DNA from 4 places in the Thalassospira xiamenensis M-5 genome. Region 1 is predicted to be linked to each of the others. Evidence: riboswitches for the same ligand, from Rfam matches in the RefSeq annotation. Region 1 holds a riboswitch; each other region holds the start of a gene.
What was found. A riboswitch is a leader RNA that binds a small molecule or an ion and turns the genes downstream of it on or off. The one in region 1 is predicted to bind cobalamin.
Positions count from the first base shown of each region.

Region 2: linked by a shared signal. The riboswitch ahead of cobU (bifunctional adenosylcobinamide kinase/adenosylcobinamide-phosphate guanylyltransferase) and the one ahead of TH3_RS03060 (ABC transporter substrate-binding protein) in region 1 are both predicted to bind cobalamin.
Region 3: linked by a shared signal. The riboswitch ahead of TH3_RS18360 (methylmalonyl-CoA mutase family protein) and the one ahead of TH3_RS03060 (ABC transporter substrate-binding protein) in region 1 are both predicted to bind cobalamin.
Region 4: linked by a shared signal. The riboswitch ahead of TH3_RS05600 (CbtB domain-containing protein) and the one ahead of TH3_RS03060 (ABC transporter substrate-binding protein) in region 1 are both predicted to bind cobalamin.

Region 1 covers NZ_CP004388.1:673,126-681,090, reverse strand. The annotation lists gene xseA (exodeoxyribonuclease VII large subunit) at 1-1,120, opposite strand, end outside; gene purD (phosphoribosylamine--glycine ligase) at 1,234-2,517, shown strand; gene TH3_RS03070 (ABC transporter ATP-binding protein) at 2,542-3,324, opposite strand; gene TH3_RS03065 (FecCD family ABC transporter permease) at 3,321-4,361, opposite strand; gene TH3_RS03060 (ABC transporter substrate-binding protein) at 4,370-5,410, opposite strand; cobalamin riboswitch at 5,622-5,817, opposite strand; gene TH3_RS03055 (AraC family transcriptional regulator) at 5,873-6,790, opposite strand; gene TH3_RS03050 (SDR family oxidoreductase) at 6,959-7,705, shown strand; gene TH3_RS23250 (Atu4866 domain-containing protein) at 7,730-7,965, shown strand, end outside.
Region 2 covers NZ_CP004388.1:4,527,440-4,535,404, reverse strand. The annotation lists gene cobN (cobaltochelatase subunit CobN) at 1-3,205, opposite strand, end outside; gene cobW (cobalamin biosynthesis protein CobW) at 3,296-4,336, opposite strand; gene cobU (bifunctional adenosylcobinamide kinase/adenosylcobinamide-phosphate guanylyltransferase) at 4,369-4,908, opposite strand; cobalamin riboswitch at 4,969-5,192, opposite strand; gene TH3_RS20975 (hypothetical protein) at 5,505-6,080, shown strand; gene TH3_RS20970 (histidine phosphatase family protein) at 6,157-6,768, opposite strand; gene cobS (adenosylcobinamide-GDP ribazoletransferase) at 6,852-7,604, opposite strand; gene cobT (nicotinate-nucleotide--dimethylbenzimidazole phosphoribosyltransferase) at 7,842-7,965, shown strand, end outside.
Region 3 covers NZ_CP004388.1:3,947,472-3,955,436, forward strand. The annotation lists gene TH3_RS18325 (two-component system sensor histidine kinase NtrB) at 1-1,090, shown strand, start outside; gene TH3_RS18330 (YnfA family protein) at 1,068-1,388, opposite strand; gene TH3_RS18335 (asparaginase) at 1,401-2,423, opposite strand; gene TH3_RS18340 (Lrp/AsnC family transcriptional regulator) at 2,551-3,036, opposite strand; gene phhA (phenylalanine 4-monooxygenase) at 3,179-4,069, shown strand; gene TH3_RS18350 (response regulator) at 4,196-4,618, opposite strand; cobalamin riboswitch at 4,885-5,051, shown strand; gene TH3_RS18360 (methylmalonyl-CoA mutase family protein) at 5,144-7,207, shown strand; gene scpA (methylmalonyl-CoA mutase) at 7,210-7,965, shown strand, end outside.
Region 4 covers NZ_CP004388.1:1,205,256-1,213,220, reverse strand. The annotation lists gene TH3_RS05625 (transporter substrate-binding domain-containing protein) at 1-760, opposite strand, end outside; gene TH3_RS05620 (heavy metal translocating P-type ATPase) at 1,158-3,581, opposite strand; gene TH3_RS05615 (DUF1636 family protein) at 3,781-4,152, shown strand; gene TH3_RS05610 (hypothetical protein) at 4,153-4,677, opposite strand; gene TH3_RS05605 (CbtA family protein) at 4,751-5,434, opposite strand; gene TH3_RS05600 (CbtB domain-containing protein) at 5,438-5,611, opposite strand; cobalamin riboswitch at 5,644-5,856, opposite strand; gene TH3_RS05595 (ArsR/SmtB family transcription factor) at 5,977-6,441, opposite strand; gene TH3_RS05590 (hypothetical protein) at 6,575-6,838, shown strand; gene TH3_RS05585 (hypothetical protein) at 6,954-7,226, shown strand; gene TH3_RS05580 (DUF2975 domain-containing protein) at 7,511-7,965, shown strand, end outside.

The DNA of each region.
Region 1 (7,965 bases):
AAAGCTGTTCACGCGGGCTAACCAACCGTGCCCCGGCTTCGTTCAGGCGTGCGCGCGCCTGCTGCAAGACACTGCCTGCCGCACGAGGCAGCCGGTCGGCCCAGTTATCAAGGGTCTGGCTGCGTTCCTCAAGCATCCGGCGCGGATCGCCAAGACCACGCGCAAGACTTTCAAGGGCGGTGCGTTTTTCCACACCAAGCCGACGGACCGCCTGCGTCAGACGAAGCCCGTCTTCCTCGACCTGAGCAATCAAATCAAGCCGCACCGGAACGGCCTTTTCCGCCGCCCCCGTCGGAGTAGGCGCACGCAGGTCCGACACGAAATCAATCAGGGTGGTATCGGTTTCATGACCGACTGCGGAAATCACCGGAATGTCGGATTCCGCCACCGCGCGGGCAATGATTTCCTCGTTAAATGCCCAAAGGTCTTCCAACGACCCGCCACCGCGCGCAACAATCAGGACGTCGGGACGCGGAATATTGCCATAGGGCAAAAGATCATTGAAACCGCGCACGGCCTGCGCGACCTGTTCGGCGGCACCGGTTCCCTGTACCAATACGGGCCATAACAGAACCCGGCGCGGGAAACGTTCGCGCAAACGATGCATGATATCGCGGATCACCGCCCCGGTCGGGGATGTTACAATCCCGATGACATCGGGCAGGAACGGGATCGGCTTTTTGCGATCCGCATCAAACAGTCCTTCGGCGGCAAGTTTCTTTTTGCGTTCTTCCAGAAGTTTCAGAAGCGCACCTTCGCCGGCAACCTCCATCGTTTCGATGACAATCTGGTATTTTGATCGCCCAGGGAATGTCGTCAATCTGCCGGTTACAATGACTTCCATGCCGTCTTCGGGTGCGATGCCAAGCTTGGATGCCTGCCCGCGCCAGCAAACACCGTCCAGCACCGCCTGATCGTCTTTGAGGGCCAGATACATGTGACCGCTGCTTGCGCGCTTGAAGCCGGAAATCTCGCCGCGCACACGCACAAACGAAAACGCATCCTCGACCGTGCGTTTAAGCGCATTGGAAAGATCGGAGACCGAAAATTCCGGTAGATTTCCCGGTTTCGCGGGTTCTTCGGGCATGGGGGCGAACGGGTCGAACAAATCTTGCGTCATCAAGGGCACTTTATGCTAAAAGCCCGCATAAATTTTCAAGCGGGATGGGGTGCAAGCCTAGTTCATCCCGTCTGGACCATCAAGCAGTCGGACACGTAATCGAGGTTAAAATCATGAAGGTTCTGGTCGTTGGCGGTGGCGGACGTGAACATGCATTGTGCTGGGCAATTGCCAAAAGCCCGCGACTGACCAAGCTTTGGTGTGCGCCGGGCAATGCCGGGATTGCCGATTCAGCAGAATGTATCGCCATTTCAGATAGCGACATTGACGGGCTTGTGAAATTTGCCACCGACAATGCGGTCGATCTGGTGGTGGTTGGCCCCGAGGCCCCGCTGGTCGCGGGCCTTGTCGATGCGCTGGATGCGGCTGGCATCAAATCGTTTGGCTGTTCGAAGGCGGCGGCACAGCTTGAAGGCTCCAAGGGTTTCATGAAGGACATGGTGGCAAAGTTTGGCGTCCCGTCCGCGGCCTATGGCCGTTTCACCACGCCCGACGATGCGCGGGCCTTTGTTGAAAAGCACGGTGCGCCGATTGTTGTCAAAACCGACGGGCTTGCCGCGGGCAAGGGTGTGACGATCTGCCAGACAGTTGACGAAGCCCTTGCCGCGATTGACGAATGCATGGTTGGTGGCAAATTCGGCGATGCCGGTGCGGAGCTGGTGATCGAGGAATTCATGACCGGCGAAGAAGCATCTTTCTTTGCGGTTTGTGACGGTGAAAACGTCATTCCGCTAATTGCCGCACAGGATCACAAGGCCGTCGGCGAGGGCGATACCGGCCCGAATACCGGTGGTATGGGTGCCTATTCCCCCGCCCCGGTCTTTACGCAGTCGGTTGAGGACAAGGTCATGGAACAGATCATTGTTCCGACCGTCAAGGGCATGGCCGCCGAAGGCCATCCGTTCAAGGGCGTCCTGTTTGCCGGTCTGATGATTGACGATGCGGGCAATCCGAAACTGATCGAATACAACATCCGTTTTGGCGATCCGGAATGCCAGGTTCTGATGACGCGTCTGAAATCGGATGTGCTTGATATCCTTGATGGGGCGGCAACCGGAAAACTCGATACCGTCAAACCCGAATGGCATGACGAAACCGCCATGGTCGTTGTCATGGCCGCCAAGGGGTATCCGGGCAGCTACGACAAAGGCACCGAGATCAGAAACGTGGCCGATGCCGATGCGATGGACAAGGTCAAGGTCCTGCATGCGGGCACGAAAATGGATGGTGACAAACTGACCGCGACGGGGGGGCGTGTTCTTGGCGTTACCGCACGTGGCACGTCGGTGACCGAGGCGCAGAAACGCGCCTATGAAGCGGTTGATGCCATTGACTGGCCGGGTGGTTTTTGCCGTCGTGATATCGGCTGGCGCGCGATTGCCCGCGAACAGAAGTAAGCCTTTGAATTGGAAAAGACCGGGTCATGCAGCCCGGTCTTTTTTCATGCCTGCGTGATAGCGCACCGCGCATTGCCCGTTAGGGCCATGTTCGATGGTGGCATCCACACCGAACACATCGCGCAGATTTTGGGTCGTCAGAATATCGGCAGGACTGCCGATCCCCACCAGTTCCCCGTCACGCATCATGGCAATCCGGTCGCAATACATCGCGGCATGGTTCAGATCGTGCAAGGCCGCCACCACGGTCACCGGTAATTCACGCACCAGTTCCAGCAATCCAAGCTGATGACGGATATCCAGATGGTTTGTCGGTTCATCCAGCAGAAGGAATTTTGGTTCCTGCGCCAGCGCACGCGCGATATGGACCCGCTGCTTTTCACCGCCCGAAAGCGTATGCCAGAACCGGTCGGCCAGATGGGTCATATCAACATCGCCGAGCGCACGTTCCACAATCGCATCATCGCGTTCCGACCAAGGCGACAGCATGCTGAGATAAGGTGTGCGTCCAAGTGCCACCGCCTCGCGCGCGGTCAGGCGGTCCGTGGTGTCGGCCTGCTGTTCGACAAAGCCGATCTGCCGGGCCAGTTTGCGACGGCCATGCTTTTTCATGTCCTGCCCTGCCAGCATCGCACGCCCCTGATCAGGTGGACGAATACCGGCCAAAACCGACATCAAACTGGTTTTTCCCGACCCATTTGGCCCGATCAGGCCCAGAAACTCGCCCGGTTCAACCCGGATCGAGACATTTTTGATGATCTTGCGAAAACCGGCAGACCAGACGATATCGCGCAGTTCCAGGGTCATCGCAAAATCCTTCCGTGACACAGGATCAGGGCAAAGGCCGGGGCCCCGACAAGGGCGGTAATCACCCCGATTGGCAAAACCTGCCCCGGAACGATCACGCGTGAAATCACATCGGCACAGACCAGAAACAGTGCGCCAATCAATGCCGATAGCGGTAATAGCAGCCCATGGCGCGTTCCGACAAAAAAGCGCGCCGCATGCGGGATCACCAAACCGACAAAACCGATGGAACCAACGATACTGACCATTACCGCCGTCATCATCGCGGCTGCGGCAATCAGGATCGCATAAACCCGCCTGACCGGCACACCAAGCGATGCGGCGGATTCACGACCAAACGTAAAGGCATCAAGTGCGCGTGCATGCCAAAGACACACGACAAGCCCGACAAGAGCCACGGGTAAAGCCAGCCACACATCGGGCCAGCGCACGCCGCTAAGATTGCCCAGAAGCCAGAACATGATGCCGCGCGCCTGCTCGGCACTGGCCGATTTGGTGACGATAAAGGATGTCAGGGCATTGAACATCTGCGATCCGGCAATCCCGGCCAGAATGATCGCACCCGTACCGCGCCCGGCCTGTAACGCCAGAAGGGTCACAAAGGCGAATGCCGCCACTGCGCCGATAAATGCACCAAGTGACAGCGAAAGCATCCCGGCCCCAAGACCTAGGATCACGATGCTGACCGCACCGGTCGATGCCCCGGCCGAAATGCCGAGCAGATAGGGATCGGCAAGACTGTTGCGCAAAAGCGCCTGCAGGACCGCACCGGAAACGGCCAAGGCCGCCCCGCAACTTGCGGCAACGATGGCGCGGCTCAGCCGATAGTTCCAGATTATACCGGCATCAATCGCATCCACCGGATACCCGGCATCCCACAAATGATTGGCAATCGTATTGATCACCGTGCCCACCGGGATCGCTGTTTCGCCCACCGATGCGGCAACCGCCAGAACCGCTGCCAGCAACATCAGCGCGGCAAATGCCACGCTGATGCGTTTGATGAAAACAGGGCTGGAAATGATATTCCCGATCATTGGCCCGATCACTGGGTTGCCTCGAACGCCTCGATTGCCTTGGCCAGCGTTTCAATGCCGTCGATTGTCCGCATGGTCGGGTTCATCGACTGGGCATCCATGACGACGATATTTCCGCTTTTGACCGCATTCATCTGACGGGTTACCGGATCGGATTTCAGGAACTGCATTTTAAGTTCCCAGTCATCGGCCGGAAAACGACGACGATCCATTTTGCCAATCACAATGATATCGGGATTGGTCCGTACGATGGTTTCCCACCCGGCTGTGGGCCATTCATCATCACTGTCGATGACATTCTCCACACCAAGGATCGACATGACATAGGCCGGTGCGCCTTTCTGCCCGGCAACAAACGGATCAACATCGATTTCAGCACTGGAGAACCAGAACAGTGCCGAAATTCCCTTGCCATTCACGGCGGCGACTTTTTCGCGCGCAGCCTGTTCGCGGGCTTTGAAATCGGCAATCAGATCTGCGCCGCGTTCCTCGACATCGAAGATTTTCGAAAGGTCGGCTATCCCCTGATAGATCTGATCCATCGAAAAGGCATCAATCCGCGTTCCGTCACCGCCCGTGGTGTTGTCCTTACCGACGCAATCGGCTGGTGCGGTATAGACCGGGATTGAAAGTTCGGCAAACTGGTCAATCGTTCCGACCTTGCCATTCGGGCCGATATGCCATTGGAACTGGGTTGCGACCATATCGGGTTTCTGGCCGACCACACTTTCAAAGCTGGGATCGTTGTCGGCCAGACGCGGAATGGTGGCGTTGACGTCGCGAAACTGTTCCTGCACCGGGCCAAGCCATACGGCCGTTCCGACCACCCTGTCGGCCAGTCCCAGAAGATAAAGCAGTTCAGTGCTGCTTTGGCCAAGCGATACGACACGGTTCGGAGCCTGATCAAAGGTCAGGGTTCGACCACAATTTTCCAGTGTGAGCGGATATTCCGTGGCAGATGCGTATTGCGCGAAAGAAGCCAGTCCTGCAGCAAACACCCCGACTGCAAGAACCTTTTTGTTCAGTTCAATCACTTTGCGTCCTTTCATGGATATGCTGATCGGGAATTTCATTTCCCGACCGGACATACCAAACCAATAAATGTTATGTTATAACATAACATCAAAGCTACTATGGTCAAGGGACTGGCTAAAGTGCTGAAAAATGGCGGGAAATGCCGGAATCCAAGGGCGGTCCAATGGCTTTCAGCCCGCCCGGAACGGTGACATATACCGACATCCTCCGGGGCACCCCGCCCGGTCCGTCGTATTTATGTCAGCAGGTCTCCTGGCTCGCGGGTCGTTGTGTTTTCCTGCCTTCCCGGGAAATATCCCAGTGGCTTTCAGAAGGAAACACTCACCGCCTACAGTTGCGGGGGCAGCTTCGGTTAACCGTCTTCACGGACGGCTTCGAATTCCCTTTATCCTTATCGGATACTGACATCTATCGGTGTCACATAGTCACGAAGGCCGGTCAAGCCAATTGCGAATAAATCGCAATGATTACAATTTTCAATAGGCGTTCGCCGCCGCCGTGCCATCGCCGCCCAGCCGCCCAAGGATCGCCGAGACATCGCGCATCGGTGGCGCGCCAAACATGCGGGCATATTCACGGCTGAATTGTGATGCGCTTTCATATCCGACTTCATAGGCCGCTGTTGCCGCATCCTTCATTTCGGTCAGCATCATCTGGCGCGCCATCGTCAGGCGAAGGCGTTTCTGATACTGAAGCGGGCTCATGGAGGTTACCTGCTTGAAATGATGATGGAAGGAAGACGGGCTCATATTCGCCTGTGCCGCCAGATCATCGACCCGAAGCGGTGCGGCAAAATCGTCCTTCATAAGGCGGATGATCTTGGAAATGCGCTGCATGTTGCTGCCGCCCATGCCGATTTGCGCAATCCTGGCACCCTGAAGGCCGCGCAGAAGGCGATAATGCACCTCGCGCAGAAGCATCGGCGCCATCACCGAAATATCGTCTTTCTCATCACACAGGCGCAACAGGCGCATCACAGCATCCAGCAAGGTATCGCTGGCGTTATCGACATGAAGCCCGCAATCGCTTTCGGATGCCGAGCCGACCTGAAGATCAATCTGGGTGACAAGATCGCCCAACATCTGACCATCAAGTTCAATCGACAAACTGCGATACGGAAGTGCTGCACTGGCATTTGTCACACAGCCGACAATCGGCAGGTCGACCGACGCCACCAGATACTTTCCGGGCGCGTAACTGAAAACCGCCTCGCCCAGAGTGACCTCTTTGGCACCTGACGCGATAATGCAAAGGCATGGCTTGTAGATTGTCGGAACTTTCATCGACGGCCCGGTCGCACGATACAGATGCACCGCCTTTACCGGCGTCTCGGCAACACCTTCGCCTTCGCAGTATCTGTCAATCAGTTCAGACATCTCTTCAAACACAGGCATCGCCAAACTCCTTTATTTCCCTAATATGAACTATAGCAACCAGAACCATCCTGAAAAGCGGTTTTCACCCTGCCTGGAGAATCAGGCAATTGATCAAGAGTTCTGTGTATTCATCAGGCCACCATTTGCAATCACAGTAAGCGCCATGATCCAGACAAGGAGGATGTCATGTCGCTTATGTCCAACAATGTTGAAAACAAGGTTGTCGTCATTACCGGTGCCAGCAGCGGAATTGGCGAGGCCACGGCAAAACTTCTGGCCGAAAACGGTGCAAAGGTCGTTCTTGCGGCCCGACGCACGGCAAAGCTTCATTCCATCGTCGCCGAAATCGAGGCCGAAGGCGGCACCGCCACATGTCGCGCGGTTGATGTCACCGATGCCGACGACGTCGAAGCACTGATCTATTTCGCCAAAAACACCTATGGCCGCGTTGATGTGATCTTCAACAATGCCGGTGTCATGCCCCTGTCGCCGCTTGCCGAACTGAAAATTGACGAGTGGAACAAGATGATCGACGTCAATATTCGCGGCGTCCTGAATGGCATTGCCGCCGGCCTGCCATTGTTCAAGGAACAGGGTAGCGGCCACATCATCAATACCGCATCCATTGGCGCACATCTGGTATCCCCGACTGCAGCCGTTTACTGCGCCACGAAATATGCCGTCTGGGCGATTTCCGATGGCCTGCGTCAGGAAAGCCGCGATATCCGCGTCACCACCATTTCGCCGGGCGTTACCGAAACAGAACTTGGCAACGACATTACCGATGACAATGCCAAAGGGTTTCTCGGTGAACTGCGCAAAACCGCACTCAGCCCGATTTCCATTGCATGGTCGGTGCTTTACGCAATCGCCCAGCCCGAAAGCGTCGATGTCAACGAGATCATCGTGCGCCCGACCGCATCGGCATATTGACCCGTAACGCCCAAGGAGGCACGCATGGCACGTCATATGTTTGCGTCTTCTATCGCCAGTCTTCTGATGCTGTTTTCCAGCACCGCCACCGCACAGGAGGAAACCGTCATGTCCGGAACCACATCGAACGACCCGCATCCCTATGTTGGCATGTGGGTCACGGCTGATGGCAATATCCGTCAGGAATTGCTGGCCAACGGACGTTATGACGAGGCGCGCGGCAATCGCCCGTCTGCCTATCAGGGACGTTATGAAATTTC
Region 2 (7,965 bases), 720 kb from region 1:
CGTTGCCATAGGCATAACTACCCCACGCCAGATAGGCATCCGCCAGATCGGCGTCATCTTCCCAAAGCTCTTCATCAATCATTGCCTGTAATCCCGCGCCATAGGCACCGGGCTTGGCACCAAACACGCGAAATGCCGCCTGTTTTCTGGCCTGATCAGGACTTGCCCCGGCGGCACACAGCTTTACCGTTTCTGCCGCCACCCGAACCGCAATCGGGTTCATATCAGGCGCTTCGTCGGTTTGCGCGGCGACCGCACGTACCGCGCTGTCAAACAGGTCAATCAGGCCGGGAAATGCATCGCGGAAAAAGCCCGATATGCGCAACGTCACATCAACGCGCGGTCGCCCCAGCAGAGATGCGGGCATAATCTCGAACCCGGTCACACGGCGCGATGCGCTGTCCCATGTTGGCCGAACCCCCATCAGGGCAAGCGCCTGGGCAATATCATCGCCCCCGGTGCGCATATTGCTGGTGCCCCAAACCGAAAGACCAAGGGCCGCGGGCCATTCACCGTGATCCTGAACATGCCGCTCCAACAACAGTTCGGCTGATTTCCAGCCCAATTGCCATGCCGCCGGGGTCGGAACCGTCCGCGTATCGACCGAATAGAAATTCCGCCCGGTCGGCAAAACATCTGGCCGCCCGCGCGTTGGCGCACCCGATGGTCCCGGTTCGACAAACTTGCCCGCAAGACCGTCTAAAAGCCCGGCAATCTCAGCCTCTCCACAGGCTGTCACCGCCGGGCGAATAGATATTTCGATATCGGAAAGAACTTCAATTGTCCGCAGCAATGCCTGATCCGCGACCACCTCCCCACGCACCAGATCACGCGCCAGAAGCTCAATCCGCTCCACCGTATCGCCCGTAGTACGCCACGCCCCAACGTCATATTGCGCAAGGATTTCTGGTTTTATCCCCGGCCAAAATTCCGCAAAGGCACAATCAAGCGGATCAAAACCGGGATCGCCAAGGATATCGGCGGCCAAGGCCCGATGAAGCGACGCCTTTGGCCCCTCGCTAGCCCCTCGCGGCAATCTTGCCAGTGCGACCAGAAGATCGGTCAAAAGATCCCCTTCCGGTGCCTTACCAAAGATATGCAAACCATCGCGGATCTGAAGTTCCTTCAATTCGCACAGATAATTATCAAGCTTGGCAAGCGCACTTTCCTCGTCCTCGCCCGGCTCAATCCCGCAATCACGATCAAGGCCGATACGAATAGCAAGTTCAAGGATGTCACGCTTCAGGATGATCAATCTGCGTGGATCAACTGCTGCTGCGTCGTAATATTCATCAACCAGCGCCTCAAGATCCTTAAGCGGTCCGTAACTTTCCGCCCGCGTCAAAGGCGGGGTCAGATGATCAAGGATCACCGCCTGCGCACGGCGCTTGGCCTGTGTGCCTTCCCCCGGATCATTGACAATAAAGGGATAGAAATGCGGTGTCGGGCCAAACACGGCTTCGGGGAAGCATTCTTCCGACAGCGCTAATGACTTGCCCGGCAGCCATTCCATATTGCCGTGTTTGCCGAAATGAATGACTGCCTGCGCCCCGAAATGATGGCGCAGCCAGATATAAAACGCGAAATAGTTATGCGGCGGCACCAGATCGGGCGAATGATAGCTTTCAAGCGGATCGATATTGTATCCGCGTGCCGGTTGCAGCCCAACCACAACATTGCCCATCGGCAGGATCGAAAGGGCAATCGCCGACCGATCCGGCAGATAAAACGGATCACTTTCCGGCTCTCCCCAGGCATCCGTTACCTGCTGACGGATGCGTGCGGGCAGGACGGCAAATGCCGCGCGATAATCGGCAACCGGGATCGTCACACGAACGGTGCGATCCGCCAGCGACTTGAAATCATTCGTCGGTCCGGCCTTGACCGCCGCGATCAGGGCATCGCCATTTTCCGGCAGCTCATTAATCCTGTACCCGGCATCCTTCATCGCCCGAAGGGTTTCAATCATCCCGGCCGGTGTATCAAGCCCCACACCATTGCCAAGGCGCGCATCCTTGTTGGGATAATTGGCCATGATCATCGCAACTTTGCGCACCGGGGCATCCGTCTTGCGCAATTTGACCCAATTGGCCGCCAGTTCGGCAACAAACGCCACCCGATCGCGCACCGGGATATATTTGACCAGATCAATCTGGGTCAGGGCATCCTTGCCCGCCGATCCCTTGAACGACACGGCGCGCGATAAAATACGGCCATCCACTTCGGGAAGTGCGACATTCATCGCAATATCCCGCGCGGCAAGGCCGTTCACCCCATCCCGCCACGATGCTTCACCACCGCCAGATAGCACCACCTGGAAAACCGGTGCATCGACAACATCAAACGGCCCGTCTTTTCGTTCCACACCCGGAACGGAAAGAGAGAAGCCGGTGGTGTTCAGGATCAAATCCGCACGTGTTGACCCCAGCCATTCTTCAACCAAGGCCGCCGCAACCGGGTCTTTGAGGCTGGCAACAAAAACAGGCAATGGATTGAGGCTATTACCCAACAACTCCTCAACCAGCGCATCAATTACATCCAGATTACCAGCCTGAATTAATGCACGGTAGAAGATGATTGGGACAACAGGATGATTTTGTTTCCAATTCTGTTCAATTTCTTCGAGATTTGCGGTGATTTTCCCCGGCCAATAAAGGCCTGCCTTGACCAAGGGTGCCGCCGGCTTCCAGTCCCAACTGACAGACGGGTTCAACTTTTCATATATAAGACGCAATAAATGTTCAGCATTTCCCGGACCACCTTCGATCAGGTATCGCCAGATTTGCTGATACGTTGCACCCTTTACCGTCGATAACGACAACAGTTCCGCATCGGGTTGATCGTCACCTGGCAACAGTACCAACGGCACGTCGTTGCGACGGGCCAGTTCGACCAGCTGTTCGATCCCGTATTCCCAATATCCCCGACCGCCCAGAATGCGCACGATGATGAATTTGGCATCGGCCAGAACATCGTCGACATAAAGATCGACCGACATGTTGTGGCCCAACTGCAAAAGGCTTGCCAATCGCAGCGATGGTGTCACATCACCAAATGCCGAAGTCAATCGCGCCTGCGCCCCCGCCAGACAGGCAAGCTCGGACTCTGCCGCCGACAGGATAACGACATCGCCCGGGCTTTGCCCCAAATCGACGGCTTCGCTTCCATCGGTAACAAGCCCAGGCTGGGCGGCAAGCAGATGCATCGGAAATGTCCGTTTCTTTTATCGTGTGCTGGTTCAAGATCATCCGCCCGCACAACGTTGTCGACCGGATGATCTTACAATTTCAAAACGTCACGATGCCTTGATTGCCGCTTCGATGGCACCGCGATCCAAGCCATGCAGGCCGATAACCACCAGTTCCGACCGGCGCGTTTCGGTTTCGGCCCACGGCCGGTCGAAATAACGCTGGAACCTCTCACCAACGCCCTGAACAACCTGGCGCATCGGCTTGCCGGGAATATCGAGAAACCCCTTGATCCGCAGGACATCGAACTGACGCACGACATCAATCAGGCGTTTTTCAAGTAAGGCCGCATCGTCAACCGCGTCAAGTGACACGACAAAGCTTTCAAAATCGTCGTGGTCATGTTCGTGACCATCGTCATGATGTGAGGGGCGGCTATCAAGATCGTCTTCGGCCGCCGCTCCAAGTCCCAGCAAAACAGCATTTTCGACCTTCGAATGCGCGGTCGCGATGATCTTGACCGATGGGCGTTTCAGCTCGGCCCGGATATCTGCCTCGACCTTGGCAACTTCGGCAGCGCTCAGCAAATCGGTTTTGTTCAGAACCACCATATCGGCGCAATGAAGCTGCTCTTCAAACAGTTCCTCAAGCGGGCTTTCATGATCAAGATTATCATCCGCCTCGCGTTGGGCCTGAACCGCATGATGATCATGGGCAAACAGCCCGTCGCGCAATGCCGCCCCGTCCAGAACAGCCACCACACCATCTACCGTGACCCGTGAACGGATTTCCGGCCAGTTGAACGCCTTGACCAACGGTTTTGGCAGTGCCAACCCTGATGTTTCGATAACGATATGATCAGGCGGCGTGTCGCGATCAATCAGGCCCTTGATGGTCGGCAGGAAATCATCGGCCACCGTGCAACAGATGCAACCGTTTGCAAGTTCGACAACGTCGTCCTCGGCACATCCCGAAATGCCACAACCATTTATCACTTCGCGGTCCACGCCCAGATCACCAAATTCGTTGATGATCAGCGCAATCCGCTTACCCCCGGCATTTTCCAGCATATTGCGGATCATCGTGGTTTTGCCTGCACCAAGAAAACCGGTGATCACTGTTGCCGGAATTTTTCCAAGCTGTGCCATATTCAATTACCCTTAAATCTATGAATTCTGATCTATTTAACCGACATCGGAATGCCCGCAACCACAAGCGTCACCTGATTGGCAAGCTCGGCAATCCGTTGATGCAATCGTCCGGCATGATCACGAAAGCTGCGCGCCATGGCATTTTCCGGCACAATCCCGAAACCAACCTCGTTCGAAACCAGAAGAACTGGGATATCCAGCCCCGGCAAAAGGTCGCAAAGCCGGTCAAACTCGGCCCCGATATCACGATCTTCCAGCATCAGATTGGTCAGCCAAAGCGTCAGGCAATCGACCAGCACCGGTTTGCTGCCGTCATGATTGCAGGCAGACAGGACAGCGCAAAGATCAAGCGGTTCCTCAATCGTTTGCCATATCTCGCCGCGCGATGATTTGTGAAGTTCGATGCGATTTGCCATTTCCTCGTCCCATGCCCGGCCGGTCGCGATATAAATACCGCCGCCTGCATGGTTGATCCGGTTTTCGGCAAACCGGCTTTTGCCCGATCTGGCACCGCCAAGGATCAGATGGATCCCGGCAAGCTGGCTGTTATCAGCCATATTCTGGGTCATGCCCGTTTTCCTTCGCTTTGACCTCCCACCGAGGCCGGATTGCGTTACCCCATATCCTTACGAACAGGGATACCGATGGCTGGTTTTCTGGCTGCGGGCATGAAAGCAATCCGCCTTCCCGGCATGTTGTCTGCAAATCAACATTACCGGTGGCTTGTGACATCACATCACCCGGATCACCCAACCCGTTACAGTTGCGGGGGCAGCACCGGCATCACACCGGTTTCCCATCACCAAACGGCAGCGCCGAACCTAGCAGCTTTACCCCCACGACCAAAGCCCAAACTCCGACCTAGCCATAAGGTCAGTATTTGTAAGAATTGACTGCTTGTCGGCGGTTATTCTTTAGGAGAACATAATTTTGTCACGTTGGATCAGAGCCGACAAAAGCCGCCCGCGTGACCGCCGGACATTACAAAACAAACAAAGTCCGGATGCCGAAACCGCAAAGGGTTTCGGAAAAACTTCTTGGGGTTAATTGGAAATTTGCTGATCAAATGGCAATTCATGAACAAATTCAACGAATTCGGAATCTGAAATCAACAACCTGGCAAACCGTATCACGCGAAGACATGTGGCGCGGGCTGCTGGATAGATTGAACTATAATGATCAATCCTTTCCCGAATTCCTGCAACATCATGCTGTAAATGGTGAAATATCATTGGCGCGTCGTGATGTTCGAAACATTTATGCCAACCGTCCGACCTGTGGTGTTGTCGCGACCATCATCTGGTCGCATGCGCGTGGCATCCGCGTAAATGCGCTTTCGCTTCTGGTTCGTGACCTGACGAAACTCGTGGAATTGTTCGAAAATGACGATTTCGACGAAGATCAAATGTCACTGCTTCTGGGCCAGCCTGGGATATCCATCCCGACCGCCAGCAAAATGCTTTCAGCCTGTGGCAAGAAATACAAAGGCAAACCCGCCGCCATCATCGACGACACGATCATTCAGGTTATCGAAGCACCGGAATTTGCATCCGATTTTAAGGAAATCAACGAGCTTCGCGGCAAATCGCGCAGCCGACCTATTCCCTACTACGAAGCCTATCTCGACGATGTCGCGTCAATCTGTGGCAGATACGATGTCTCTGCCGATATGGTAGATCGCTTTTTGTCGGAGTATGCGCTTGTCGATGCGCAGGAAACCGATCAACGGAAATCCGCCTGAAAACTGATACCCTGTGTGGCATGTCATTCAAGCCCCACAGGGTATCGGCAGATGGGTACTGCCCAGCCCCCTTTAATCAGTAACGCAGATTAACACCGGTCACCCGCCAGCCCGGCTGATCGACGCCGGTTATATGTTCGATCCGTGTCACGCCAAGCGTATCGATATGAAATGATAAAGCTGCCTCAAGCGACAGACCAAGCGCATTGGCAAGGGCCGCCCGCACCGTCCCGCCGTGAATAACGGCCACAATATCGCGCCCGGCCCAATATCTTGTCAGCCGGTCAAATATTGGCCCAACCCGTTCGACAACGTCGCTGAAACTTTCACCATTCGGAGGATGCTGGCGCGCGAAATCGGCCCAGAAACGGGTGGTTTCCCCTTTGGGCAGATCATTCCAGTGTTTCTTTTCCCATGCGCCAAAATGCTGTTCCGCAAAGCCGGTTTCACGCGTAGGCAGGATGTTTTCATCCATCAGCTCAAGAAGTTTAAGCGCGGTATCAAGCGTGCGCGAAAGGTGGCTCGTAATCCAGACCGCGTCGTTTGGCAAATGGCGCGACAGGGCACGCAATGCCTTTTCATCGGTAAGATCAACCGGCATGTCGCTTCGGCCATAGACAAGCCGTTCCGGGTTGAGAACCGGCGCATGGCGAACAAGCCACCAACGGGTTGTCACTGCTTTGTTCATTCTTCCCCCAAGGAAAAATGCGGTCGAAAAATACGATCCGGGTTTGGGCGCCGTTTTAAACGGTTCTTTTCATGATCTTATCATCAGGCAATCTGAAGTATCGCGATAAATGCAATACCGACAAGCAGCTCGGAGATGATTTGAGTCATGCCCAGCACATCGCCAGTATGGCCACCAATCTGATGCCGGGCGATCCATCCGACAACCGATGCCCCGACCATCATGGCAATCAGACACATGAACGCGGTCACCGCACCCGCAACAATCACCACCAGAACCAAGGCGATGGCAATACCCGCGCTCACCACTTTGATGTCGGGTCGCCCGGCACTTTTGCCAAGACCATCTTCACGCGCCGGATCAAACACATAGGTCACGATCGGCATCGCCGCGCGCGATAGTGTCGCCATCACAATCAGGATGGCGGCCATGCTGCCACTTTCACCCGCAGCATCCAGAAGGGCGATGCGCATCGCAAGGCATAAAACAAGCGCAACAACCCCATAAGTCCCGATCCGGCTATCGCGCATGATGTCAAGCTTGCGTTGACGGTCCAATCCACCGCCAAACCCGTCGGCACAATCGGCAATGCCATCCTCATGCATCGCCCCAGTCAACGCGATCAGGGTAAAAGTCGCGACAATGGCCGTAATCACGACATTGCCGGTCAGAATCTCGATGACGTAGGCCGGAATGATCGCAATCCCGGCCATGAACAACCCAACCAGCGGCCAGCACCAAACTGATCGTGCCATCGCATGCGCGCTGAAGTCACATGGAATGAAAACCGGTATCCGGCTTAGCAGGGCAAGAGCACGCCAAAAATCAGCAAGCATCCCCTTGGGGGGGGCGTCAGGCTCAGGCTCTGATTCAGATCCGGTTTCTGGCTGTTTGGCATCAACTTGATCATCATCAAGGTTTTTCAAATTCATTCCGGTTTGATTATGATCATTGTTCACGGGTGTGTTCCGATATTCGAACTGGCATTTTGCACGCAATCAGACTAATCATGGGCGCGACAGAAGCCAAGCAGAAGACGCTTTGCATCCTTGTCCGCCAGCCGGAGATTTTCCATGTTCGATCCCAAGCATCCCCCCCAAAGTCTTGATGAAATCCGCACCCTGATGGCCCAATTGCCCGGTGTCGATGCAGAGGCACAGGCAGCCGTAAGTACGCGCGAGCCACAATTGACCAAGC
Region 3 (7,965 bases), 1.3 Mb from region 1:
CGTGCGTCACAAATTACTCAACCGTTGCATCAATATCAGCAGCGGCACACTACGCTATGATTATACCGAAACCATGGGACAGCGCCTTGATGGCGATACCTTTCCGATGGAAATCACCGTAAGCCCCGCCAATTTCACCGGCGAAATGAGCTACCTTTACATTTTCCGCGATATCACGCGCCGCAAACAGGCCGAAGAATCGCATCAAAAGCTCGAAGGTGAATTGCGCGAAGCCTTGAAACTCGAAGCCATCGGTCATCTTGCCGGGGGCATTGCCCATGAAATCAATACGCCCAGCCAGTATATCCGCGACAACCTGAAATTCCTCAATGACGGCTATGGGGCGCTGTCGCGCATTCTGGGGCTGGCCTTGCAAACGCTGTGGCAGAATCGCGACCGGTTGCCTGAAAACACCTTCAATAATTTTGCCCGCAAAATGCGCGATGCCGATCTGGAATTCCTGCTTGATGAAATCCCGCACGCCACCCAGCAATCCCTTGACGGCATCAATCAGGTGGCCCGCATTGTGCTGTCGATGAAGGAATTTTCCCATCCGGGCGGGGCGGAAAAAACCGCGACCGATATCAATCGCGTCCTGTCAAACGTCACCGTGATTTCGCGTAACGAATGGAAACATTACGCGCAGCTCGTCGAAAATTACGAACCGGAACTGCCGCATATCCCGTGCCACATCAACGAAATCAATCAGGTCTTCCTCAACCTGCTCGTGAATGCCGCCCAGGCGATTGACGCCGCCGGACGCACGCCCGAAGAAGGCGAGATCAGGATCAAAACCACCTTCCTCGATGACAGTGTCCTGATCAGTATTTCCGATAACGGCACGGGCATCGCCAAGGAAAACCGATCCAAAATCTTCAACCCGTTCTTCACCACCAAGGAAGTCGGCAAGGGCACCGGTCAGGGCCTTGCCATCACCCACGACATCGTGCAGGTCAAGCATGGCGGGCGCATCTGGTTTGAAACCGAAATGGGCAAGGGCACAACCTTCCATGTCCTGCTCCCGGCCGAGGATCGAACAGGCAAAGCCGATACGGTCAAAAAACCGGTTAACGCGGTGCGAACAAAATGATCCCCGCCCCGACCAGACAGACCGCAACCCCGGTCATGTCCCATCTATCGGGCATTTTACCCTCAATCAGCCATAACCAGCCCAACGACGCCGCGATGTAAACCCCGCCATAGGCCGCATAGGCCCGCCCGGCAAAATCGCTTTCAACCCTGGTCAACGCCCAGGCAAACACAATCAGCGATAAAATGCCCGGCACGATCCAGAATGCGGATTTGCCAAGCCGCAGCCACGCCCAGAACGCAAAGCATCCGGCGATTTCGGCAATTGCTGCACCGGCATAGGCCGCAATGCTGTGCATCTTTCCCCCAAATCAGAATGCGGGTCGCAGATCCCCGGCATATTTGCCCGCCCAGTTGGTCAGAACCGGCGTCAGATAATTTTTAAGTGTTTCGGCGCGGGCATCATCAATCACGCCATGCTGGCGCAGGATCGCGCCCATTGCGACCTCGGCCCCGCGCTGGGTGCCATCATCGATCTTAAGCGCAACGCCAAGACCCTGTTTGGGGAATGCTGCGCAATAAACGCCTTCCGCCCCAACCTTGACCAGCGCATCCTCGCCGCACACTTCCATGATCCCGGTGCAAAAACGCCCGGTGCCCGCCACCATGAACGGGGCTTGCGCACATCCCTTGCGAATACGTTTGATCGCCTCAATACGTTTCGGTGCCAATCCGCTCGGATCGGCCATCCGCGCCATCGCAAGGCCAAGGTCACGCAACCGCATCCCGATCACCGGAATGCCGCATCCATCAATGCCACGTGGCGTGGACGACAGATCGCAATCGCCCATTTCCTCCAGAACCCGGATCAGGCGCTGCTGAACCGGATGGGCTTCCTCGATATACCCTTGCGGATCATCGCCCAGATACTGCGCGGTCGTCAGGAACCCCGAATGCTTGCCCGAACAATTGTTATGCGCCTTTGAAAGCTTCACATGATCAGACGCCTGCTTGATCGCCGCATTCAGGCTTAACGAATAATGCGGCGCGCATTCCAGCGTATCGACCGACAACCCGATTTTCTCAAGCCACGCCGCCACCGTCCGGGCATGTTCTTCCTCGCCATTATGCGACGAACAGGCCAGTGCAATATGCTTATCCTCAAGCCCGAACGCATCCGCCGCCCCGCTTTCAACCAGCGGGATCGCCAGCAACGGCTTGATCGCGGATCGCGGATACATCAGCGCGTCGATATCCCCGCCCTCGGCAACCACCGTGCCATCGGCCTTCATCACGACATACCGCCCGCGATGGAAACTTTCGACCATTTCGCCACGGGTGGCTTCGACAAGGATCGGATTGGCAGCAATCTGGTTGGCAGAATTGGCAGACATCTTGGGGCTCTCCATGACTGGGCACATTCAAAGACCTGGCGCATTCAGAACAGGATCAAACCTATGCCCGAAATCACCAACCAAAAGCAAGCATCACCCGTGACGCAGTGCAGCGCGATCAAAACGATCACCCGCCCGCCAGATGACCAACCGGGATGGCCGTCTGGTTTTTGTATTCCTTGAGCACAAGGCTTGACTGCACATCACGCACATTGGGCATCGAGAGCAGCTTGTGCGTCACGAAATCCCCAAAGCTTTCAATATCGCGCGCCAACGCCACCAGAAGGAAATCCTGCCGCCCGGTCATCGCCCAGCAGGACATGATCTGCGGCAGGTCGTTCATCGCCTTGGCAAAATCCTCCGCCCCTTCTTCGGTGTGGCGTTGCAGGCGGACCTGAATGGTTGCCAGCACGCCAAGCCCGGCCTTCCTGCGGTCCAGCAACGCCACCGTCTGGCGAATGATGCCCGATGCCTCAAGCTGCTTGACCCGGCGCAGGCAGGGTGAAGGCGACATGCCGACCTTTTCGGCCAGCTGCACATTGCTGATCGATGCGTCGCGCTGAAGGATTTGCAGGATTTTGATGTCGGTCGGGCTTAACAGCACATCGGTCATTTTTCGCCCTCAAAATGGTTTATACGGTCATATTTGATCAACCATAACGCATTTTGATCCCTATATCGCGCGAAAATGACATTTGAATTGATGTAAAATAGTCCATGCAGAAAGTCTCATCAGGGAGCAAACGAGGACCGCTATGGACCAGAACAAAAATCTGCGCGGCGATTACAGCCACATCAATGATGACTACACCGTGGCCCAGGACTGGGCATCCTATTCTGAGGCCGAACATGACCTTTGGCGCAAACTTTATGCCCGTCAGAAGGCGATCCTGCCGGGCTATGCCGCCCCGGACTATATCCGCAATCTTGAAAAACTTGATGCCGCCGATGGCATTCCGCATTTCGGCCGGGTCAGTGAGAAGCTCCATGCCGCCACTGGCTGGCACCTTGTCGCGGTGCCGGGGCTGGTGCCCGATGATGTGTTTTTCGATCATCTCGCCAACCGGCGTTTTCCGGTGACCGTCTGGCTGCGCAAGCCGGAGGAGATCGACTATCTCGTCGAACCCGACATCTTCCATGACTTCTTTGGTCATGTGCCGATGCTTTATGCCCCGGTCTTTGCCGATTATCTGGCGGCCTATGGTGCCAAGGGCCCCGAAGCCATTGCCAAAGGCGGGCTCAAGAAACTCGCCCGGATGTACTGGTACATGGTCGAGTTCGGCCTGATCATGACCGACCATGGATTGCGCGCCTATGGGGCGGGCATGCTGTCATCGCAAACGGAAACCATCTATTCCGTCACCGATCCAACCCCCAACCGGGTGGCGTTTGACCTCGAACGGGTGATGGCAACCGACTATGCGATTGACGATTTCCAGAAAACCTATTTCGTGCTGACCGACTATCAGCAGCTTTTCGATGCGATGGATGCCGATTTTGCGGCACTCTATGACCGCCTTGCCCAACGTCCGACCATTGATCCGTCGGTCACACTTGCCGGTGATCAGCTTTATCATGTCCACGGGGACGAAAACCACACGATCACCATGCCATCAGGTGATCCGGCGCAGCTTCGCCACGCCTGAGATGGCATTTAAATAGTATGATATGAGGAATACGAAAAATCGGGTCCAACGGCATTTTTTGCCAAAAGACCCGACTTTTTGATTATTCACTGAAAATGAAAAATGCAGGCGATTACCAAAAACAGCTCAGCAATGGCTCATGGATTTATCAAGCGCCCGGTTAAGCTGCTCGATCACCACCATCGGGCTGGCGTCCTTGCTGATAAAGTCCGCCGCGCCAAGGGCATCGGCCTGGGCCCGCGTATCGGCATCATAATGGGCCGAGAAGAACAGAACCGGCACTTCAACCGCGTTCGGATAGCGGCGGCGAATCTCGCAAAAGGCTTCAAACCCGCTCATCCCGGGCATTTCAAGATCCAGAATGATCGCCCGCGGATAAAGACCGTCCAGCTGGTCGATCAGATCGTCGGCACAATCAAACCCTGCCACGTCATAGCCGGCACGGCGCAAAACGGTTTCAAGAGCCGCCTTGGCGCTGGGGCTGTCGTCGGCAAACACCACCAGACCGTCATTCATTGGTCGGGGCGGCACGGCGCTAAGCGCATTCATGGATGGCAATACTCCGAGATTTGGGACAGCGCCAATCTGGCAGACGAAAATGTCAAATTGGTTAAACCCCGCAATTTTTCCCAGAAACCATCACAATCCGGCCAAAGTATAATGGCAGCGGCACGCCATTAATATCCGTTCATCAATCTCGTCCTTGGCAGAAAACAACCATTTTTCAGAAGGATAACGTTACGGAATGCTGATGGATGACCGCGACATTGACCTAAATAGGTATTTCCATGCCTATTTACGTAATTATGGGCGGGTGCTATAAACACCGCCATGTCGCAGATGCGATATGAAACATTCTTTCGGGAATTCGGTGCGGTCCGGCGCATGTCCGCGATCAAGGCCGAAGCTGCCCTCGCAACTGTAAATGCGCCGTTTTTGGCGGCGCATAAGCCAGATACCGAAAGATGGCTCTTGTTTCTGCCGGACCGGGCGGGGTGTACCGGGCGGAGGGAATCCGTTGTAAAATAGATATCGGCCCAGATCCGAAAGATCCGACCGCGACCGGGAGAGAGCATGACAGACCCGTTAAAGCTGGCCTCAGAGTTTCCAGCCGCCGATTATGCAAGCTGGCGTCAACTGGCGGAATCCGGCCTGAAAGGCGCATCCTTTGACAAGAAACTGGTCACAAGGATGCTTGACGGTTTCGCGATGCAGCCGCTTTACACCAACGACGATCAGGACGACGCAACCCGCCTGATCCATCAGGTCCTGTGTGCCGCGGTCGATGCCAAGGACGCCGCCAGCGGCTGGGACATCCGCCAGCTTCATGCCCATCCCGATCCCAAATCGGTCAATGCCGCGATTCTCGATGATCTGGAAAACGGCGCAACGTCGGTCCTGCTACGTCTGGATGCCGCCGCACGCACGGGCGCGGATATCACATCGGGCGATGCTGGCATTGACGGCATTGCCATTCACTGCCTTGCCGATCTCGATGCCACACTTGACGATGTCTATACCAACCTTGCGACCGTTGCACTTGATGCCGGTGCCGCCGCAATCCCGGCCGCCGCCCTTTTGGCCGCGCGCCTTGAAAAGGATGGGCAAAACAGCGCCGACGCGGATGACGATTTTGCAAGCGACGCCGCACCGGCCTTCAACATCGATCCGATTGGCACCTTGGCCGCAACAGGGTGCCTTCCGGTTTCAGTCGATGATGCGATCAAACAGGCCACCGATATTGCCGCTGATCTGATCGACCGTTTCCCGCATGCCACCGCCATCACGGTAAATGGCGCGCCGTTTTACAATGCCGGTGCAACCGATGGGCAGGAACTCGCCTGCCTGCTGGCAGGTGGTGTGACCTACCTTCGCGCGCTGACCGATACCGGTATGGTGATTGATCAGGCGGCAGGCGCGATTGCGTTCAATGTGGCGGTTGGCACCGATTTCTTTGCCGGGATTGCCAAGCTTCGTGCGCTTCGCCTGATGTGGAGCCGGGTTCTTTCGGCATCGGGTGTCGATGATGCCACTATCACGATCAATGCGGTATCGGCCGAAATGTCGCTGTCGAAGGTTGATCCGTGGGTCAATATGCTGCGCACCACCGTCACCAGCCTGAGCGCCGGTCTGGGCGGTGCCGATAGCGTTATCTGCCTGCCCTATGATCATCTGATCGGCCTGTCTGATGGCTTTGCGCGCCGCATTGCGCGCAACACCCAACTGATCCTTCAGGAAGAAAGCAACGTTCATCGTGTGATCGACCCGGCGGGCGGTTCATGGTTCATCGAAAACCTGACCCGCGAACTGGCATCCAATACCTGGGGCCGGTTCCAGTCACTTGAAGCCAAGGGCGGCATTATCAAGGCCCTTGCCGACGGGTCCCTGCAAAAGGAGATTTCGGAAATCTGGCAGGCCCGCGAAAGCCGCGCTGCCACCCGGCGCGATCCGCTGACCGGCGTGTCGGAATTCCCCAACATCACAGAGGCCAAAGTCACCTGCGATGCGCCAGACCTGACGACAATTCGCAAGGAAGCCAAAGCCCGCCAGACCGGGTTTAAGGATGCAATCGGCATCAGCCTTGAGGATCTGATCACGGCGGCCAAATCCGGTGCAACCATCGCACAGATGTATGAAGCCCTTTATGGCAAGGCCGCGGGCACACATATCGATCCGCTGCCAACCCATCGTCTTTCGGAAAGTTTCGAAACCCTGCGGGATCGTGCGGATGGCCACAAGGCATCAACCGGCAAATTTCCGCAAATCTTTCTGGCCAATCTGGGCCCGGTTGCCAAACATACCGCGCGCGCCATGTTTGCCCGAAACTTCTTCGAAGCTGGCGGGATCGAGGCGATTACCAATAACGGCTTTGCCGATGCCAGCGATGCCGCCAAGGCATTTGTTGAAAGTGGTGCCAGGATCGCAGTCATTTGCGGATCGGACCCGCAATATGCCGAAATGGCCGCCGATGCCGCCAAGGCCCTTAAACAGGCCGGGGCGACCCGCATTTACCTTGCCGGGCATCCCGGCGATGCGAGGGCCGATTACGAGGCGGCGGGTATTGATGATTTCATTTTTATCGGGGCGGATGTTCTTGCGATCTGCGAGACGGCCCTTTCACATCTGGGGGTAAAATAACCATGACCCGGATTCCGGACTTTTCCAATCTGCCGCTGTTTGATCGTGCTACTTCCGGCCCGACCAGCCCGGTCAATACAGCGCCCTGGACCACGCCCGAAGGCATCGATGTCAAAGCGGTGTTTGGCGCGGATGATCTGGTGGGACTTGATCATCTCAACACCATGCCGGGCATGCCGCCCTTCCTGCGCGGTCCCTATCCGACCATGTATGTCCAGCAACCCTGGACGATCCGGCAATATGCCGGTTTTTCGACCGCCGAAGAATCCAACGCATTTTATCGCCGAAACCTCGCCGCCGGCCAAAAGGGCCTGTCGATTGCCTTCGACCTTGCCACCCATCGCGGCTATGACAGCGACCACCCGCGGGTAACCGGTGATGTCGGCATGGCCGGTGTGGCAATTGACAGCATCTATGACATGCGGACCCTTTTTGATGGCATTCCGCTCGATCAGATGTCGGTCTCCATGACCATGAATGGTGCGGTCCTGCCGGTGATGGCGCTGTATATCGCGGCTGCCGAAGAACAGGGCGTGAAACATGAACAGCTTTCAGGCACCATTCAGAATGACATTCTGAAGGAATTCATGGTCCGCAATACCTATATCTATCCGCCGAAACCCTCGATGCGGATCATTTCGGACATCTTTGCCTTTACCTCGCAAAACATGCCGAAATTCAATTCGATCTCGATTTCCGGCTATCACATGCAGGAAGCTGGGGCCACGGCGGACCTTGAACTGGCCTATACCCTGGCC
Region 4 (7,965 bases), 530 kb from region 1:
AGAACGGGAATTCAACACCGGTCATGCCTTCGTGCAGAACCGTGTTTACAAAGTTCAGCCAACGCTGATCGCCCGGCTTCACGCCACAGGAATAGCTTTGCGGGTTCCAGCCATATCCGGCGTCATGGTAACGGCCCGGGTTTTTGACCATGAACCAGCGCAATGCCGACTGATCAGTTGCGGCGGCATCGGCACGCCCGGAATTAAGCGCCTGATACATCAGATCCACACTGTCATACTGATCAACTTCTGCCTCTGGCAGGGCAGCGTGAACCATTTCTTCGGCGTAGACGTTCTGAAGAACGGCAACGGTAACATCCGATCCGGCAGCTTTGAGCGCCTCGTAATCGGCGTAGTCGCCACCTTCCATCTGCAACAGACCAACGCCTTCACGGTAATAGGGGATCGTGAATTCGATCTGCTGGGCGCGTTCAGCGGTTACCGTCATGAACTGGCAGGCCAGATCGACCTTGTCGGTCACAAGGTTCGGGATGCGGGCATCGCCGGATTGCTGGACATATTCGATTTTATCGGGATCGCCAAACAGGGCCTTGGCGACAAGGCGACCCATATCAACGTCAAAGCCCTTGAGCTTGTTATCCGAGTCAATGAAGTGCCATGGCGGGTTGGTGGAGCCGGTCCCCAAAATCAGGTAACCGCGGTCAAGGACCTGCTGGAGCTTGCTGGCTTCCTGTGCAATGGCCGATCCGGCAGTTGCGGTCATAAGAGCCGCGACTGCGATTGTCTTTAAGAAGGTCATGTTTGTCTCCGCTGATGAAAAGAGCCAACCGTTTTTGATGAGTCCCGGTTTTTCCGTTATACCGGAATTAATATCGTTATTACGGATTTAACTTGAAACCAAAATCTAGCCATGTCAATTCGCTTTTGCGAAACCCGCAGTTTCCCTTGGTTTTCTAAGTGTAGTGATTTTGTTGCCCGGACCCTCCGGTCAGCGGATTTTCGTGGATGCCATGACCTGCACGTCCTGTAAAAACAGGCCGTTTTCCGCATATTTCTGCGCAAAATGAAGGTCACGCACACAGGGCAGATCGGGAGTCGCGGCATGGAAGGTAGCAAAAAGAAATCGGCCGCTATCACGAGATGCAATAGCGGCCGACTTTCGATAATTTTCTGGAGTAGCTTGCCCGGCTGAGGGATCAGCGGTTGCGCAGCGCGATCAGCAGACGAAGACTGTTAAGCGTCACCAGAACGGTTGCGCCGGTATCGGCCATCACCGCCAGCCAAAGTCCCGTCAGACCGGTGATACTGGTGACCAGAAAGACGGCCTTGAGCCCCAGTGCCAGTGCGATGTTTTCGCGGATCACGCGACGTGTGGTTCGGGACAGTTTCACCAGATTAACGACATCCGAAAGCCGGTCCTTGACCGCCACCGCATCGGCGGCCTCAAGCGCAATATCCGTACCCCCGCCAATTGCGATGCCAACATCGGCCGATTTCAGCGCCGGGGCATCATTGATGCCGTCGCCCACCATGGCAATCGGCCCCTTTCGCACCGGATCATTGCGCAATTCGGCCAGCACGTTCAGCTTGTCTTCGGGCAGAAGCTGCGCCCGGTAATCAATGCCAAGTTCACCAGCCATACGTTTGGCGACACGTTCGGCATCGCCGGTCAGCATCACGGGACTGATACCCAAAGTGTTCAGTTTGCCAAGTGCATCCTTTGCATCGGCGCGTGCGATATCGCGCAACGCAAGCGCGCCAATGACATCGCCATCACGCAGGACGACAACGGCCGTGCTACCGGCGTCTTCCTGTGCGGCGAGCCAGTCGGCAACTTCGGCAGCCGGTTTGATATCAAGGCGTTTGGCCGCCCCGACACGATAAAGCGTGCCATCAATCCGGGCTTCGACCCCGGCACCGGCGATGGTTCGCGCATCGGTGATTTCCGGCAGATCAAGTTTCTTGTCCGTCGCCGCATTGACCAACGCCTTTGCCAGCGGGTGGGAGGTCACGGTTTCAAGGGCGGCGGCAATGGCAAGCAGCCGGTCCTCGTCCATATCATCCACCGACATCATTGCCGTCAGCTTCGGCTTGCCTTCGGTCAGTGTACCGGTTTTGTCAAACGCCATGGTGCGTACGGCCCCGATGGCCTCAAGTGCTGCACCGCCTTTAACCAGCAGGCCGATCCTAGATGCACGGGCAAGGGCCGATGTCACCGCCGCCGGTGTGGAGATCACCAAGGCACAGGGGCAGCCGATCAGAAGCAGGGCCAGCCCACGATAGATCCATTCTTCCCAGCCTTGCCCGAACAGAACCGGTGGAACAACGACCGTAAGGGCCGCAAGCGCCATGATGATTGGCGTATAGATACGAGCGAATTTGGCAACGAAACGCTCGACCGGTGCCTTGTGCTTTTCGCTTTGTTCGACCAGCTCGATCACGCGATCCAGCATGGTTTGCCCGGCCACCCGGGCCACACGCAGGTGCACCGGTCGGTCGGTAACAATGGCACCGGCAAAAACCTCGCCCCCCGGTTCGGAGGTAACCGGAACGGATTCCCCGGTCAGGTGGCTGTTATCGATTTCAGCCGAGCCGACAGTCAGGATACCATCCGCCGGGATGCGTTCGCCGGGGCGGACTTCAACGATGTCGTCAAGCGTAAGCGCCGAGGGTGCAACCGTATCAAAGCCGCCACCAGATGGTGAAACCCGCCGCGCGGTCTCCGGGGCCAGTTTCATCAGCGATTTAACCCCGCTGCGCGCCCGCCCCGCGGCAATGCCTTCAAGGCTTTCGCCAATCGCAAACAGCAGGACGACCATACCGGCTTCAAGACTTTCGCCGATTGCAACCGCGCCAAGAACCGCGACACTCATCAATAGTTCGATGGAAAAGAATGCGCCGCTTGCCGCCAGACGGAACGCTGTTCTCATCACCGGCAATGCCGCGATGATCGAGGCAATGGACATGGCATAAGCATCGGTGGCCGGAACCAGCCAGCCGACCAATCCGCCTAGAACCAGCCAGATCGCTGCCCATGCAATTTCGTCCCCGGCTTCCGGCCAGGGGGCCAGTTTGCGCAGCAGGGATTTGTCATTGGCATCGGTATCTTGCGACGCGGCATTATCCGTCGCAGCCGGATTGGCAGAACCACAGGAACCGCCAGCGCAGCAAGCGGCTTCGGATGATTTCCCCGCCCCCGGAATTACCTTTTCCTTTGCCGGATAACCCAATTTGGTCAGCATGGTGCTGATATCGGAACGCGTTTCGGCACTATCATTGCGAAGGCCCAGCGTCACCGTTTCACGCATCATCGACACATCTACACATTGCACGCCATCACGTTTGGTAAGCGCGGTTTCGATTTTCGCCACACAGGACCCGCAATCCATGCCCGATACGGCCCACTGGTGATGCGAAATGCCGTCACGATGACGGGCCAGCACATCATCAACAGTGCCCTGGTCCTCGACACTCAGTTCGGATTGCGCGTGCAAGCCATCGGCGGCGGCAACAAAGCTTTGCCCGGGCACAGCAACGTTGAGCGACGCAATCAGCGATGACTTGCAGCTTTCACAATTTCCAATGGCCGGGAACTGATCCCATTTTACGATGACGGACATTCTGGACCTCGCCAACATTCAAATTTATATTCATGCATTATATTCAAATAACAATTCATATGTTAGCGAGTCAAGAACATTCAAACCATGATTTGAATATTATCACACACAATGCCAGACGCCCCGAAAAAGTTGATGAATTACGCCGGCACTGCGACCATAGTGACCACCCGATTTAAGAACCAAGGCCAACCGCCGCATGCCTCGTATTGTCATTTGCAAAACCTGCCAACCAGCACCTGATGCTGATCCGGACCCAAAGATGGATTTTGTCGATGCGGATGGTTTTGTGCGGCAGTTAGGCACGGCACTTGATCAGGCGGAATTGCCCGAAACGTTTGAAATCACGCAGGTTGACTGCATGGGATCATGCAGCGACCCGACATCGGTTGCACTTCAGGGAACCGGGCGGGCAAGTTATCTTTTTGCCGGATTATCGGCACATCGTGATATTGACGATATCATTGCCACCTGCCGGGAATATCTGAACGCCCCGGATGGATGGATCGAAGACGCACGCGGCTGCGGACGTCTTCGATTTTGCCTTAAGGCCCGTATCCCGGCCCTGTGATTATGGCGCAACCGAAACAGTCATGACCTGACGCAGTGGCTTATCGCCAACGGCAAGCTGGCTATGGTCATTGGCCGTAAGGGTCACGATAACCTCATTATCGCCCGCTGGAAGGTCTGCGATATGAAGCCACGGGCCATACAGGCGGGCGATCTTGGTGCCGTTAACATAGACATGAGCATGCCCCTCGCCCGGGATATGGGGACTGCTGGCATGTTCGGGGGCAAAACGGAAATTCTGCACCAAGAGATGCAGGTTCCAGCCACTGACCGGATCGGGCGCAATGGCAACATCAAGCCTTGGCGCATCAACGGCATCGGGCAGTGAAATGACGGCATCATGGCTGGCATGAGCACCGTTGACATTCATCGTGTCATGCGTATCACCATGGGCACTTTCCCCATGCGCGCGCGGATCGGAATGGTCATGACCATCAAGGATGATGCCATTGCCCGCCGCCACCAGAAAGCCAATCCCGCCGCCAAAAACAAGCCCGATCCCGAAAAGAGCAAGTGAACGTGGCATTTCATTTATCCAGACAAATCAATGAAAGAAAACAGGCGCGGAATATACCGCGCCTGATCAATGTGATTGCGTTTTACGCTTCCCGGTCGGCTTCACGCCGCCAGAAATGCCCGGCAAACAGCCCGGTCAACACCCAGGCCACAGCCCCGATGCCAAAGGCACGCGCAGCAAACAGCGCCCCGAGTTCGGTCGGCACGGGACCGCTGAACTGATCGGGTTCCGGTGCACCGATAACATGGGGCGCCAGAAGCAGAATAACCGCCGCCCCCCACGCCAGCCAGTTCCGGCCAAAGGCGATCAGCCAAACCGCAAGTGCCGCGGTTGCCACCGTCGCAAACCACCAGATTTGCCGTTCATAGACATCGGCCGCAGCAACACCGGGCACCTCTGGCGCCAAGGTGAAGCCCGGTGCGAAATGCACGATGACAAACCCTGCAATGCCCCAGATGATGCCATTGCGCGCCGTCACCACATGACCACGATTTTCGGCAAAGGCCATGGCCGCGATCAGGATCAGTGCATAGCCGGTATAGACCAGCATGGTGAACAGGATGCTTAGCCCGTCACGCAGCGGATCAATCCCGCCGACATCCTGATGCGCGCTAACCGCGTCACCGCCGAAATGCACAAGGGCACCGGTTTCATACAGCTCCGCATGCAGCAAAACGGGCTGCACAAAATACAGCTGTAGCAGGGCCGCAATAAGCCCCGCTGCAGCACCAGCGAACAACGCGCTGGTTACTATGCGTGTGAACATGACTTAGTGGCAGGGAAAGCCGGTCGCGTGGCGCACATCGTGTGCCGCGTCATGAAGCAGGTCCGCCTGAACGTGGCCGGTCACAAAGACAATCGCCATGCCGAAAACGGCACAGGCAAGGATCGGCAGAAGAACGGATTTTTTCGAAACGGCAAATGCCGCGGTCTGCGTGGTCATAGAAATCTCCTTTGCTGTCACACCCGACAGTCGGTTCGGGTCCATGCCTGGCAGGTCTCCTGGCTTGCGGGTCTTCATGCGTCGCCGACCTTCCCTGCTTTCGCAAGTGGTATGATGGCGGGCACTCGTCGCATACAGTCGCGGGGGCGGCTTTGGCTTTGACCGTCAAACAGACGGCTTTCCAAATTCCCTCTTCGTTTCCCAACCCCGAGCAGAGCGGGAAAAACCAAGCCATTCGTTTATGACGGTAATTTTGCGCAAGTGCAATGTGAAAACCACGCAGGCCGGGTGATCATTTGCCGAACATATTCGCCCGATTGTCGATCTGCGACTGGAATGCCCGCAAAGATCAGTGCGGGGGTGGCTTAGTCGTGTGTGACGTGGGCAAAGACATCTCGAACAACACAGGAAATATGTTCGTCATCAATCTGATAGAAGATATGACGCCCGTTGCGCTCGGAGGCCAGAATGCGCTGATCGCGCAACTGACGCAGATGATGGCTGGTAAGCGACTGCGACATGCCCGATGCCTCGGCCAGTTCGCCAACGGTTTGCGGTTTTTCCATGCAGCGCAAAACAAGCTGCAACCGCCCGGCATCCCCCAAAAGCGCAAAGATTTTCGCTGCTGCCTCGATATCGGGCAGCGACAGGTTATGACCGGTGGCGCGCGACGCATCACGCGTTACGGCTTCCCCCTGTTCGGTGGAAAGGCCAAGACGTGCGGCGGTATCGCATTCCTGACAACCGTCACCATCATTATTGGCGCTGACCACGACCGGGCGGGCCGGTGTGACTTCGACTTTACGTGATTTTGCTTTGCTTTGTAACATGCCCCTATTTTCCACGCCCTGCATCGCTTGGCAAGGGGACTTGATGTTTGCGTGCATGGAACTCCGCCACGCAGGGAACGTTACAGGTATGACACATCATCGAAAGTGCCCACCAGAACAAGGAGACACACCGATGCAAGAGCAAACAGCACTCGACATTTTTAATCTGCGCCAGTCCCACGACAGCTGGGAACGGAATGTTGCCGGTTACTGCGCGAAAAACGACATGCAGGTCGGAAATCTGCCCAAAGAGGTAACCGGCCCCTATAACGAGATGAATGAGGCGTGGGAAAAGCTTAAGGCCGAAGGCGATGCCGCAAGCAACGCCACCGCAGAGCAGTTCCACAAGGCGACCGCAAATCTTGAAAAAGCATGGAACGATATGATTGGCAGGTAAATTGCCGGTTTTATGCCCTTTATAGAGAATGCCCCAAAATCGCCTTTTCATTGCAAATCGATGACATGATTACGCGCCAGATTGAAATTGTCTGGAAAAGCAAAAGGAGGCTCCCATGACAGCCCGTCCCCTTCCGGAGCACGCCAAGCTCCATCAGGAATTCAAGGATTGGGAATTCGGCCTTACAGCCCATTGCAAGGAATCCGAAGCCGGGCTTGAACAATTGCCAAGCGAGGTTGTTCAGGCGTGGGATGACATGGATGCCGCCTGGAGCGAGATCAAGGATCATAGCGGTGATATCCCGCAAGAATCCCTGCAGCGTTTTCGTGAAGCCAAACAACGTTTGCAAGGTGCGTGGGACGCGATGATCTCTTCCAAACGGCATTAACGACGCCGCGCTGGAAGCAGCCAGACTTTTTCGTCTCCCTCTCTTCCCTGGCGGGTTTTCCTCCCCTCCCCGCCATTCCTTCTGCAGCCGGGTGTTTCAACCGCCCCGGCTGCATTTTTTTTGTCTGAATTTTGGCCGGGCATCGCCCGCCTGACGATCAAAGCGCGACTACGGATAAAAATCCGGATTGACTCATTTCGATAAAAAATTCATGTTTTACATTAATTAATGAATTTGATTCGTCATTAAAATATCCCCCGATTGTTTCCGGATGGAGCCCCGTCATGTCCGACACCCTGAAAAATGTCCGCACCGTCAGCCGCATTCTTGGCTGGGTGTGCCTTATCGGCGTTGTTTTCGAAATCTGTCTCGTGCCGCTGATATGGCATGTCGATGGCTGGATTGATACCAGCGCCAGCCAGATGACCATCAGCCTTGAAGAATTGCGCGCCCTTTCCGGATGGCAGAAATATGCCGTGATGGCATCGATGATGCTGCCGACACTTGTTATGGCCTATGGGCTTTGGCGATTGCGCAAGATGTTCCTGTCCTTTGCCGAAAACCATATTTTCCAGCCTGCCCCGATTGCCCATCTGAAAGCATTTTCCGTGGCCCTTATGGCGCAAACCCTGATCAAGCCGCTTTCAGGCGCACTGACATCCGTACTGGCAACCATAACCCGTCCCGAAGGCGAAAGGATGCTGTCTATCGGGCTCAGCGATGCCGAGGCCAGCACCCT